2 regions of the Crassaminicella indica genome follow, and region 1 is predicted to be linked to the other one. Evidence: riboswitches for the same ligand, from Rfam matches in the RefSeq annotation. Region 1 holds a riboswitch; the other holds the start of a gene.

Region 1 (4,383 bases):
TATGAAAGCTGTAATAAAGTTAATGGACAAATTAAATGATACAAAAGAAATCAATAAAGTAGCGGTGGATATAATTGATGCTACTGGAAAATTGATTCAACATGTTGGTAAAGAAAATGGAAAAGAAATTATTGAAGGTACAATCAAAGTTGCACAAAAAGCAGTTAAAAAAGCAAGTGTAAAAGAGCTTAATAAAAACCAAATAAAAGTCGAAAAAGAAAAGGTAGTAGCAATAGTAGATACAGATAGTATAAAAGAAATAGCTAAAAATACATCAGCTACAGTAAAAGTAATCAAAGAAAAATTAAAGAAAAATGGTATTGAAGATAAAAAAGAAATAGAAAATAAAATAACTATAGCGATACCAAAGGTAGACAAACAAGAAGTAGAAGCGAAATTAGCAAAGGATATGATGAAGATATTAAAACAAAATGGTATCGAAAAAGCAGAAATAAAAACAGAAAATGCAGTATTTAAGCTAACACCAAATACCTTTAATGAAAAAGAAAATAATGAAGAAATTGCTTTGATTGCAAAGACAGTTAATAGAAGCACTCTAACGCCACTTGAAAGATATAAAGTACCAAAGGGCTGCATTGTAGTAGATTTTAATGCTAAGGCTAAAGATGAAGAAATAAATAGCTTTAATGAGTCGATTGAAGTAGGTATACCTTATAAAGGAAAAGTAAATAAAGGAGAAGTAGTACAAGTATTTTTACTAAAGGAAAATGGAACTATAGAAAATATGGGTGGAAAATATGACTCTGATACAAGGATGGTAACCTTTAAAACTCCTCACTTTAGTAAATACTTTGCTAAGAAGGTAAAAGAAATAAAAGTAACATTTAAAGATCTTCAAGGCTACGAATGGGCAAAGGAAGCAATAGAAGCTATGGCACAAAAGGGTATAATAAGTGGTCGTGAGGAAGGTATATTTGATCCATCAGCAAACATTACAAGAGCAGAATTTGCAACACTTATGACAAAGATGATGGGTTATGCTACAGAAAACATGGAAGTACCATTTACAGATGTAGCAAAGGATGCGTGGTACTACTCATATGTAGGAGCAGCATATAAAAATGGTATTATTAGAGGTAGAAGTAATACTATATTTGATCCAAAAGGAAATATAACAAGAGAAGAAATGGCAATAATTGTTGCAAAGGTTCTTGACAAACAAGGATATGAAAAGGTAGGATTAAATGGATTAGATATATTTAAAGATAAAGAAAATATAGCATCATGGGCAAAAGAAGGAGTAAGCTTATGCGTAAAAGAAAAAATAATTAGAGGAATGGGAAATGGACAATTTAATCCAAAGCAAAATGCAAATAGAGCCCAAGCTGCTATGATGCTTTATAAGCTTTACAATTTAATAAATCAATAAAAAAAGCTGCTAGCAATTTTGCTAGCAGTTTTCTGTATATAGGTTGATGAAAATTTTATCAAATTATGTTATGAAAAATGATTGTGGAAGAAAACAGTCAACATATATTGACAATATATGTAAAGTAGTATAGAATTTAGCAGTAGAGGATAGTATTTAATATTATTCTATAGATATTTTTAAAAATTAAATATACAGCTTTTAGGTTCATTTATTTTTAAGATAAATGATTAAAAGGGAATCAGGTGAAAGTCCTGAACGGTCCGGCCACTGTAATTGGGGAGTGCTCCTTCAATATGCCACTGGGAAACTGGGAAGGCGAAGGAAAACGTTGATCCATAAGTCAGGAGACCTGCCAAAAGCTTTAAGTATATATCCTTCCGAGGAAAGGAGAGGTACTACATGAGATTTGTTTTTAAATCAAATGAGTTAATGTTAAAGTATCAAGATCCTTATCTTCAGTGGAAGTTAAGGATTTTTTATTTTATACCTGATTGACCTCTAATAGATTAAGAGGATAAAAAACGTTAGGGGGAGATATGCTTGAAACAAGAAAATATTTGTGTAAATCAAAAGGAAAAAAAATTAATTGAATTGATACGTAGTACTGAATATGGAGAAATTCGAATTATAGTACAAGATAAATACCCAATAAGGGTAGAAGAGATTAAAAAATCAATAAAGTTATAAAAACTAAAGTATAAAAATTAAGTTAGAGCTGACCAGAAAACTGGAGGCACTACCTATTATTGGTGGTGTCTTTTTGTTTTTGTATGCATGAGAATGTGTACAAATAATAGAATACTGCACTTCATAGTTTAAATAGGTGCAGTCATTGGAAAATATTCAGAGTAGAAAATGAAAGGGAGGATAAAAATGAAAAAAATATTTTCGTTTATATTAGTATTAACACTTGTTTTAAGCTTTGCAGGTGTACAAGCCTTTGCAACAGAAAATATTACAGATATTACCTTTGAAGATGGAAATGATTTTACTCTTGGTAAACAATTATATGATATGGAGGAAATAAAAGTTGTAGGTTTGACAGCTAATCATAAGAAAGTAGCTATTAACGATACAAAAAATATTCAATGGAGAACTTCAAATCCGGGTGTTGTTAGATTTTTTGATGATAATTGGAATGAAGTGAATACTATAAATGGAAAAGATACAGTAAATGTTTTAATTGTAGGAAAAGGAAAAGCTAAGATAGAGGTTACTTACAAAGGATTATATGTTCATAGCAATGTATATGTATCTGGCAATGGAGAAGCAAGTGTAGAAAACATTAAAATGAATGTAAATGGTGAAAAAACAGGTAAATTTGAGGTTAAAATCCAAAGATTAGAAAACTTTTCGCTAAAGAACATTTATGGAAGAAGTTACAATGATTCTGGAGTGATGAAGGATAAAGTTACTGCATTACATGCATTTTTGTATGCTCTAGAATATTATCATGATTCAGATGGGTGTATTGCTGTGACTGATCCTAATTGGGATTGGGATTGGGTAAGCAGAAATGTAAAAGTTGGTTATAATGGTGCATTTGTACAAAAAGTAGGGTTGGATGAAAATTATGGAATGACTGGCTGGATGTATAAAGTGAATGGAGAAATGCCTATGCATGCAGCTTCTCAACATGAATTAAAGAATGGAGATAGAGAATTGTGGTTTTTTGGTACATGGGGAAAAAGTAAATAAAGGTTGAATAATTTCTGAATATTTTCCATTTGCTTTATTAAGGAGAATTAGAAAAAACTAATTCTCCTTATAGTTGTTTAAAAAATATGGTATTAAAATTAAACAGCTGTTAGTGAATAGAACTAATACTTATAAAGAATCTTTAAAATTATTAGAGATGACTTTTTATAAAATAAAAAGGGGGAGGTTTAGTTTATGAAGAAAAATAAAAAGATTTTTAGTATTTTTTTAACTTTAGTAATTATATTTACAATATTTTTTTCATCTTTTGCTAGTGGAATTTATATAGAGCCTATTAAAAGAAATTATACTGGAGGAGAAAAAATAGATCTAACAGCAGATTTGTATGATGGAGAAAAAAAGGTTACTAGTGGTATTGATTGGTATTATTTTGATAATGACAAAAAGAAACATATTATTACAGGAGATAGTGATAATATTGAATTTATTGTACCTAATAATATGATAGATAAAACTGTTTCTACTGTAGTATATGCAGTATATAATGGTAATTCACAAAAAATTTCTATAGATATTGCTCCTCAAGCACCAGTTGCTTCAGAGCCATTAAAATTAGTTGAAGTAAGTCCTGTAAAAGGTGTATCAGGAATAAAAACAAACAGGGAAATAAGTCTTACCTTTAATAAAGCAGTAGTATTAAATGAAGAGTGCGGTGGATCACCTAAAGTGATTGTAAGGTATGATAAAGAAAAAGATGGGATATTAGATGATTTTTATCCTAATGGATTAGTTTGTATGGGAATGAAAAAACATAAATTATTGTTTAGTGAAGATAAACCAGAAAAAGTGGTGATACAATTATGTGATAAAGCTGGTAATCCTATTGAACTTGAAAAAGATCATAAATATGAAATTGCTATTTCTGGAAATTGGATTAAAGCAAAAAATAGTGATGAAAAATTTGAAGGAATAGGAATGAAAAAAAGGGGAGAGTGGATTTTTGACACAAAACAAACATGTGAATCTTTAAAGCTTCTATCAAAAATTCCAGTTAATGGAGCTAAAAAAGTAAAAAAGGATGCAGAAATAGCTCTTATATTTAATCAACCTGTTGAAATAGGAAAAGGCTTTGAAAATTTTATGCCACCTAAAGTAACATTGTACTATGATGCAGATTCAGTTAATAAACCTGATACAAAATATAATCCTAATATTTTTAATCAGCTTATCTTTGATAAAGAAAATCCAGAAAAAGTGATAATTAAAATAAAGAAGAATAAAAGAGAGGAAAAATTACTCGAAGAAAATCATGTATATGCATTAGAAGTAGC
Region 2 (4,383 bases), 810 kb from region 1:
ATGCAAACATTGCATTACACATTGGTGTTACGATTGGGTTTGTAGTAGGTGTAACAGCTCCAACAACTCCCATTGGTTTTGCAATTTCAACGATTCCTGTTTCTTCATCTCTATTTATAATGCCAACAGATTTTTTTCCTTTTAAGCTGTTCCAAATAGTTTTTGACTTTCCTTTATTTTTAAGTACTTTATGCTCATAAACACCCATGCCTGTTTCTTCAACAGCCATTTTTGCTAATTCTTCTGCGTTGTCATATACTACCTTACCAACTTCTTTTACAATTGCATCAACTTGTTCTTGTGTGAAATTCTCAAATTCCTTTTGAGCAATTCTTGATTTTTCAACTAAAGCATCAATATAAGCCTTTGCTTCCATACTCAATCCCTCCATTTATATTTATAATTTAAGTATCTTTTCTAGTATGAAAAGATTCTTTTAACAAATTTATACTGGTACTCGATACAGCAGTATAGTAAATAGAATCATCCCAAGAAGGGCAAATGGATAAGTAGCTCCATAACCTGCTGCAACACCATCACTTTTTGTAGCTTCTATGGCAGCACCTAGTCCTGGTGTACTAGTCATTCCACCGCAAAGTGCGCCAGAAAGCATAATCCAATTTATTTTAAAGACATACCTTCCGATGATAAAGCCTGCTAATAGAGCAGAGAATCCACATAGAAAGGATATGCATACTAAGTAAGCACCCGAGTGAGTTATTGAATGAATAGTTGTGTATCCATATTTTAAACCGACCATAGAAAGAAAGAATGCAAGAGCTAGTTCTTGTATTGTGCCTAAAATTTTAGGACTCATTCTAAAATGCATTGGCCCGAGCTTTCCTATATAACCTAATATAAGAGATGCTATAAGAATACCACCTGTTGAACCAAGACTAAAATATCCTATTATAGAACCTAAATAAATTTTCATTTTACCTAATAGCAACCCAATCAAACAGGCGAAGACAAATGCAATAAGGTCAAACTTTACTTCGAAATTCATGACAGGGTCTTCTGGGGAAGACATCTCTTGTTTAAATAATTCTTTTTCTGCTTCTAGATCTATTTTAAAAATCAATGGTAAAAATTGCATTAAGACAATGACGATAAGTACACCAGGAACGTATGCTACAGCATAGCCAAAGCCAACCATACTTTCTGCTTCGTTACCATATGAAGTAACAGCTTCTAATGCAGCTGCTAGTCCTGGGGAACTAGTTAAAGCACCTGTATAAACACCTGAAACAGCATATGGATTTTGCCCTTTACTGAGCATTGTCATGATGTAGCAAATTGCAGCTCCTGTAAAAGTAATAACAAAGCCTAACAACACAAATTTTAATCCATATTTTTTTAATACTTTGCCTAGATCTTTAGAGGCTAAAAGACCTACAGCAGCTACAAATAGTATAAGACTAAATAGGAAAAGTTCATTTGGAATGATGCCCTCAGTTAGTATTCTTTCTGCATATGAAGGTAGGTTTTCTGTATTTTTATAAGGAAGAGCATATTTCCCATAGATATACCAGCCGATAACAAGACCTGTAAATAAGCCTCCAGAAGTACCTAGCTTGATTTTTCCAAATTCAATTCTTCCGATGAATAATCCTGTTACAACAGAAAAGAAGATTAGTACAAAATAGTTGGTTATAAAGGTTGTAAAATTAAAATGCATCTTTATTCCTTCTTTCATTTTGTTATAGAACCTTTTAAATAAAAAGCACCTTTGTATAAAAAGGTGCTCGATCTTAACAATAAGTATATTGAAAAGCAATGAGACAGTAATGCTCTTTGCGAATCAATAACACCTCCTTATCCGCGTAAGTGATAACGGTATCATCAAGCATGGCAGGTCTCCTGACTTCGATTCATTACACAGCTATCACCTTCCCATTCCCATTAAATGAAAACAGTGGTATATATATAGCTGCATTCCTCGTTACAGTGGCGGGACCGTGTCGGATTTTCACCGAGCTTCCCTTTTAAGCTGTTAATCTATTGTTAACAACACCATGTTGAAGTGATTAACTTTTCAAACACATTGTATTAAACTGCTGAAACAATGTCAATGAATATACAAAATGTTGTAATAGTTTTTATTTTGAAAGAATATTTAGAAAATGCTGCAAAAGTATTTATGTTTTCAAAAAGCGCAAAAAATGGTATACTATGGACAAAAAGTATTATATGGAGGCAATTATGAAAAAAATATTATGGATGACAATTTTATTTATATTTTTATGTTCTTTTAGTGTTTATGGAGAACAAGAAGATCCGTTAAATGTATATGAAGATTATACGAGTTATACAGAAACAGGAGTGGTTTTAGAAGCAAGTAAGGCAAAAATTGTTCAAGAATACGGGGACTTTAAAGAAAAAGAGCAGCATGTAAAATTGAAAATTACTAGTGGAAAATATAAAGGAAAGGTTTTAGAAATAGAGAATAATATACCATGTAATTCTGCGTTTGCTATTGAAGTAAAGAAAGATGATAAAATTGTAATCAATATTGATGAATATACTGATGGAAGATTAGATGTAGCTATAACAGATTACATGCGACAGCATTATATAATATATTTATATATATTGTTTATTGTATTGATTATAATTATTGGAAAGATGAAAGGTATAAAGGCTGTTGTAACTCTTTCTCTTACTTTGTTTGCAATTCTAAAAATACTTTTACCAGCTATTTTAAAGGGAATGAATCCTATTCCTATTACTATAGCGATTTCTGTAGCTATTACAATAATGACTATGCTTGTTATTGGAGGTATTAATAGTAAAAGTATTGCAGGTATTATTGGAACCACTGGTGGTGTAATTATTGCAGGGGTCATTGCTTATTATATTGGAAGTATGGTCAAATTAACAGGACTTAGTAGCGAAGAAGCGGTTATGCTTATGAATATTCCTCAAAAAGTTTCCTTTGACTTTAAAAGTCTTCTATTCTCTGGAATTATAATGGGGGCATTAGGAGCAGTTATGGATATAGGAATGTCTATTTCTTCTGCTATAGAAGAAATAAATAATGCTAATCCATCACTTACAAGAAAAGAGTTGTTTTCTGCAGGAATGAATGTAGGAAAGGATGTTATGGGAACAATGACAAATACCCTGATCCTTGCTTATACAGGAAGCTCTATTCCATTGCTTTTATTGTTTATGGCTCATGAAACCTCCATTATTAAAATATTAAATCTAGATATTATTGCTACGGAGGTTATTCGATCATTAGCAGGAAGTATTGGATTAGTATTGACAATTCCATTAACAGCTTTTGTAGCAAGTATGCTAATGAAAAAGAATAAAAATAGGGATGCAGAATAAGCATCTCTATTTTTATGTATTTTTTTACAAAAGTTATCAAAGTCATTCACTCATATTTACATATTACAAAAATTTAAAACATTTATCAACGAAAATATGTTATCATGAATGATGCGTATAGACATATGATAACATTTTCCTAATATGACAAATTATATTTATGCAATTATAAAAAATAATCATGAATTGTATCTATACGCAGAATTGTCAGAATTATAAAACTAAAAGAACTATTTAAAAAGGAGGAATAATATGGCAAGCGTTTCAAAATCTTCTCAACCGTCAAAAAAAGGATTGTTTAACAAATTTCTTAATGTCATTGAAACAGTAGGGAATAAACTACCGCATCCAGTTACGATATTTTTACTGTTAGCAGTTGCTGTAATTGTTATTTCAGAAATTGCATCTCGTGCAGGATTAGCAGTTAATTTTTATGATGCTAAGTATAAAACGGAAAAAACTGTTGAAGCAATTTCTCTATTAAATGCTGAAGGATTAAGGTATATGATTAATACAGCAACAAAAAACTTTACTGGATTCCATCCATTAGGGACTGTTTTAGTTGCTATGCTTGGAGTAGGTATTGCTGAAGGAACAGGACTAATCAATTCAGCACTTAAGAAATTGGTACTTAGTACACCTAAAAGATTAATTACTGCTGTAGTTGTATTTGCTGGAGTTATGTCAAACATAGCATCAGATGCAGGGTATGTAGTATTAGTTCCATTAGGCGCTATTGTTTTTTTAAGCTTTAAACGTCATCCACTTGCTGGTATGGCAGCTGCTTTTGCAGGTGTATCAGGTGGATTTTCAGCGAACCTTTTATTAGGAACATTAGACCCACTACTAGCAGGTATTACAAATGAGGCTTTGACTGCTGGTGGAATTGAGTTAAGTATATTGCCAACAGCTAATATGTATTTCATGATGGCATCTACATTTTTAATTACTTTTATAGGAACATATGTAACTGAAAAAATTGTAGAACCAAGATTAGGCGAATACAAAGGTGAATATAAAGCAGATGATAGTATGGAAGTTACAGAA

What was found. Region 1 has a riboswitch for cobalamin ahead of KVH43_RS07575 (DUF2292 domain-containing protein). Riboswitches for the same ligand answer to the same signal wherever they lie in the genome.
Region 2: it holds a riboswitch for cobalamin, as region 1 does, so the genes downstream of both, KVH43_RS03675 (aspartate-alanine antiporter-like transporter) here and KVH43_RS07575 (DUF2292 domain-containing protein) in region 1, are expected to answer to the same signal.

Annotation. Positions count from the first base shown of each region.
Region 1 is NZ_CP078093.1:1,586,330-1,590,712, forward strand. Features, by position in the region: gene KVH43_RS07570 (S-layer homology domain-containing protein) at 1-1,390, shown strand, start outside; cobalamin riboswitch at 1,576-1,764, shown strand; gene KVH43_RS07575 (DUF2292 domain-containing protein) at 1,934-2,080, shown strand; gene KVH43_RS07580 (DUF4430 domain-containing protein) at 2,267-3,091, shown strand; gene KVH43_RS07585 (outer membrane protein assembly factor BamB family protein) at 3,287-4,383, shown strand, end outside.
Region 2 is NZ_CP078093.1:775,726-780,108, reverse strand. Features, by position in the region: gene KVH43_RS03680 (aldehyde dehydrogenase family protein) at 1-376, opposite strand, end outside; gene KVH43_RS03675 (aspartate-alanine antiporter-like transporter) at 446-1,678, opposite strand; cobalamin riboswitch at 1,834-2,033, opposite strand; gene KVH43_RS03670 (YibE/F family protein) at 2,203-3,336, shown strand; gene KVH43_RS03665 (AbgT family transporter) at 3,589-4,383, shown strand, end outside.